2 regions of the Oceanobacillus sp. FSL W8-0428 genome follow, and region 2 is predicted to be linked to the other one. Evidence: predicted binding sites of a transcription regulator. Region 2 holds the regulator's gene; the other holds the start of a gene.
The links. Region 2 encodes CtsR, which represses protease genes until heat stress. Its sites were predicted from a motif close to ATGGTCAATAAAGGTCAAACA; they were not measured.
Positions count from the first base shown of each region.

Region 1: a site for CtsR is predicted at 1,061-1,081, ahead of clpP (ATP-dependent Clp endopeptidase proteolytic subunit ClpP). Genes of this name have one in related genera too.

Region 1 is NZ_JBBORB010000001.1:44,741-47,220, reverse strand. Features, by position in the region: gene whiA (DNA-binding protein WhiA) at 1-330, shown strand, start outside; gene MKY30_RS00215 (HPr family phosphocarrier protein) at 457-714, shown strand; tRNA gene MKY30_RS00210 (tRNA-Arg) at 839-914, opposite strand; gene clpP (ATP-dependent Clp endopeptidase proteolytic subunit ClpP) at 1,152-1,736, shown strand; gene MKY30_RS00200 (glycerol-3-phosphate responsive antiterminator) at 2,342-2,480, shown strand, end outside.
Region 2 is NZ_JBBORB010000001.1:1,494,239-1,496,718, forward strand. Features, by position in the region: gene MKY30_RS06670 (MgtC/SapB family protein) at 180-866, shown strand; gene MKY30_RS06675 (CtsR family transcriptional regulator) at 1,049-1,516, shown strand; gene MKY30_RS06680 (UvrB/UvrC motif-containing protein) at 1,541-2,092, shown strand; gene MKY30_RS06685 (protein arginine kinase) at 2,089-2,480, shown strand, end outside.

The DNA.
Region 1 (2,480 bases), 1.4 Mb from region 2:
GAAGATGTCCGTATTGTCCGTGATATGCGGAACTCTGTGAACAGGTTAGTAAATTGTGAAACAGCGAACTTAAATAAAACCATTGGTGCAGCATTCCGTCAAATTGAAAATATTAAATTGATTGAACGAACAGTCGGACTGGAACAATTACCTGAGAAATTGCAAGAGATGGCTAAGCTGCGGGTTCAGTATGAAGAAGTTTCATTAAAGGAATTGGGAGAACTCGTTTCCAGCGGGACAATTTCTAAATCAGGCGTGAATCATCGATTGAAGAAGATTGATGAATTCGCAGAAAAAATTAAACGTGGAGAGCTGCAGCTTGGTAATTAATGCTAGCATCCGGAGAATATGATATAATGCAATAAATATCATGGAACATCGCCAAAAAATAAATGCAGAGCTTTCTCTGCATTGCAAAAAATGGAGGCGTTTACTTAAGACAGGAGAGTGGATTTGTTGATTGAGAAAACGGTGAAGATTGAATTAGATTCAGGATTGCAGGCAAGACCAGCTGCCTATTTTGTACAAGAGGCCAATCGATTTGATTCACACATATTTTTAGAGAATGATGATAAAAAAGTGAATGCGAAAAGCATTATGGGACTGATGAGCTTAGCTTTGACAAAAGGGGAAGAAATTAAGCTTATTATCGAAGGTGAAGACGAAGAAGAGGCAATGGAATATTTAACAAGCCTTGTTCGCGAGAAAGTATGATTGAGCTAATGTTAAGTTTATAATAAATAGCAAATCTATGCCTATTTAAAAACTCCCTCTTAAGGGCGGGTAATCTTTACTCAAACTTAAGAGGGAGTTATCATGCATTTCATTTTTCTAGTAGCGCGCCCAGAGGGATTCGAACCCCCGGCAAACCTGGTACCGGAAACCAGTGCTCTATCCAGCTGAGCTATGGGCGCATATTGTTTTATTAAAAACACAACCTTAATTATACATACGAATTCCTTCTGAGACAAGTCCTTTTTCTTTATTTGATAAAATTTCTTAGGTTTAACAAACATAAAATCGGGAAAACTGGTTAAAGTAGAAATTTGGAGAATCTTTTTGTTTGACCTTTATTGACCAATGAGCTATCATATTAACTATAGTAATTAAATCATCAGCCATGTTAACTGGCTATTCAAGGAGGATTTATAATGAATTTAGTACCTACAGTTATTGAACAAACAAACCGTGGTGAACGCGCATACGATATTTATTCCCGTTTATTGAAGGACCGGATTATTTTACTTGGCAGCGGTATTGATGACAATGTCGCCAACTCTATTGTAGCACAGCTATTATTCTTAGAAGCAGAAGATCCAGGAAAAGATATCTCTTTATACATTAATTCTCCTGGCGGATCTATTACAGCCGGAATGGCAATTTTTGATACAATGAATTTTATTAAATCAGATGTATCTACAATCTGCATTGGTATGGCAGCTTCTATGGGAGCATTCCTGCTTAACGCTGGTGAAAAGGGTAAACGTTTTGCTTTGCCGAACAGTGAGATCATGATTCACCAGCCATTAGGTGGTACGCAAGGTCAGGCAACAGATATTGAGATTCATGCAAGAAGAATTATTGAAATTAAAAAACGCATGAACCGTATCATGTCTGAAAACACCGGACAGCCATTAGAAGTTATTGAACATGATACAGAGCGTGATAACTTTATGACTGCAGAACAGTCCAAAGAATACGGCTTAATTGATGATATCTTTGAACGCAAACAATAATCGAAGTGTAAAAAGTAAAAAAAGACCGGAGTTTTACACCGGTCTTTTTTTTTTTTGCTATTTTCTATTTCTATGTGAAATGTTTTAAATAGTTCTTATAAATATGATTTATTTATAAAACATTTTACCGGAAATTATTTTTTTATGAAATGATAAAATTATGTTTATCATAAATCCGAAATATCTCGTAAATACTGTGAAATTAACTGTTTAGTCATTCCTACAGGGTATAGTTTATGGTAAAATAAACTCAAGGTAGAATTTCGAAAATAATAAAAAATTTTAAGTTAAGTTATTTTGTATATGTTATCCCACATTTCACTAGTCTTAGGCATCTTTGACGGGATGAGAAGTTTTCCTTTTTATAATCCCCTACAAGCGAGCTTTTTGCAGGATATAACCTAATTCTATCTGCGGAAAGAATCGTTCCTCAAGGCTGAAGTATCACTTTACAGTTGTTTCTCCATGAAATGTTATCTTTTGCACACTCTGTTATATAAACTTTCACTACCCAAAAGCTGTCAAGACATAAGAGCTTTAAAAACTATCTTTTAGATAGATTAATTAAGATTCTATTATTGGAAAATATTTCAAGGAGGATATTGATGGAAAAAATAGTTAATATTGTAGAGTCACAAGTTATTGCTTCTGTGAAATCACCGGAACATTTAGAATTGGCTGCTGCTTCAAATTCAAATGTTGTGTTTTTATTAACGGGAGATTTACTTACGACTTCTGATTATC
Region 2 (2,480 bases):
AAATTAAAAGGATTAGAATATAATGGAAGTTAGACATGATAAAATTTAAAAATGATATTTTTGAGAGAGGAGATGGAGACAAGCTATTCTTTTCTATCTATTCGAATATGCATAAAAGATGAAACGATCACGTAAAGATATAATTGCATTTTAAATTCTATACAAAGGAGTAAGTAAAATTGGAACAATTCATTGGTGGTGATTTTCTTGTTATTGTATCACGTTTATTTATTGCTTTGATATTATCTGGTTTAATTGGTTTTGAACGAGAAATTAATAATCATTCAGCTGGGTTCCGTACGCATATACTAGTAGGAGTAGGATCCTGTTTAATGATGATTTTATCAATTTTTGGTTTTATCGCTTTCATGGAACAATATGATAATATTCGATTCGATCCTGCCCGTATCCCTTCTTATGTAATTAGCGGTATCGGCTTTCTGGGAGCAGGTACAATTATTGTTTACGGAGGAACTATCAAAGGGTTAACAACAGCTGCTTCTATATGGGCTGTAGCAGGTATTGGATTAGTTGTCGGAGCCGGTATGTACAGCGTTGCTATTGTAACAACGCTTATTATTCTTGTCAGTTTAATTTTTTTAAATCAAATAGAGCATTTCTTCCCCCGATTTAAATCAAGCAATTTTATTGAGATTATTGCATCAGAGGAATTTGAAATACATGAAGCAGTAAAGTCAATTGAAAAGAATCATTTTAATATTAAACAAATGGAGATAAAATTGTTGGAAGGTAATCAACGCAGAATTCATATGTGGACAAATATGAAGGGGAATAAAAATTTAATTTATTTATTTGATGATATATCCAAGCTTCCAGGAGTGGTAAATATAACAAAACGAAGTTAAAATTTAAATATTTTCATAGAGTTTCTATAATTATGTTTTGATTTCTTGTCTGTTTGTCAAAAATAGAAATACCATCCATTTGCAACTTAAAGAATTTATATTATAATAAAGTCATAGTCAAAGTTAGTCAAAGTCAAAGGAACTGATTTATCGAATAAATTATTTGATTTGAGGTGCGAAGGATGAGTAACATTTCAGATATCATTGAACAATATTTGAAAAAAGTATTACAGGCAGAGGAGCAGCAAGCTATCGAAATTAAAAGAAGTGAAATTGCAGATCAATTTCAATGTGTACCTTCTCAAATAAATTATGTGATTAATACACGATTTACTGTGGAGAAGGGGTATATTGTGGAAAGTAAGCGTGGGGGTGGCGGTTATATTCGGATTATGCGTATACGTCATCAGAATCAATCAGAGTTAATCGATGAAATTATATTTTTAATCGGTGATTCGATCCCCCAACGTGCTGCCTTAGATATTTTAGATCGGCTTTTAGAGGAGGAGCTGATTACAGCACGTGAAGCAAAGTTAATGTTAGCAAGTATTGATAGAACAACATTGGCTTTTCAATTACCATTACGTGATGAATTGCGTGCACGTATACTCAAATCTGCATTAACTGCTCTTAAGTATTTGAACGATTAATTACCTGAAGGGGAGGAGCGTCGTATGGAATGCCAGGAATGCCATGAAAGAAAGGCTACATTACATTTTAAACATATAATAAATGGCCAGGAGACAAAAATCAGTCTTTGTGAAGTATGTGCCAAGAAGAAAGGGTATTTAAGCTATCCAGAAGAAGGATATTCTTTAAATGACCTTTTATCAGGGCTGTTCCAAAAGGATGGATTAAATTTGAGCTCTGCAGGAACAACAAAATCCAATCAGTCCCAAGAACTGAAATGCCCCTCTTGCGGCAGAACGTTTAGTGAATTTAAAAAGGCCGGGAAATTTGGCTGTGCAAATTGTTATGCTTCCTTTGGATCCAAGGTAGAACCAATTTTACGGCGTGTACATGCTGGAAATACAAAGCATACTGGCAGGATACCAAAGCGTGCAGGAAAGTATATACAGCAAAAACAATTAATTTCTTCTCATAAAGAAGAGTTAAAACAGCTGATTGAAGAAGAAGAGTTTGAAAAGGCAGCTGTTCTTCGTGATAAAATCAGAGAACTGGAGAAAGAAAATCACCAAAATAAGGAAGCGGGTGATAACACGTGACATTAGAATCATTTATAAACGAAGCGATTAGCCCATGGATGCTGGAGGATGGTCCAGATAAAGATATAGTGATGAGCAGCCGCGTTCGTTTAGCCCGCAACTTTGCTGATCAATTGTACCCGACATCCGGTAATCAAGAAGCATTAGAAGAAGTACTGCAGTTTATTAAGAAAAATTATACTCAGCAGGAAGATACGGAGCAGAATTCCATTTCATTTATACCAATGAATAATTTAAATATGATTGAAAAACTTGTTTTGGTGGAAAAACACTTAATAAGTCCACATTTAATTAAGCATAGTGATCATGCGGCTGTGTTATTATCCGAAAATGAGCAGACTTCGATTATGGTAAATGAAGAGGACCATTTGCGTATCCAGGTGTATTA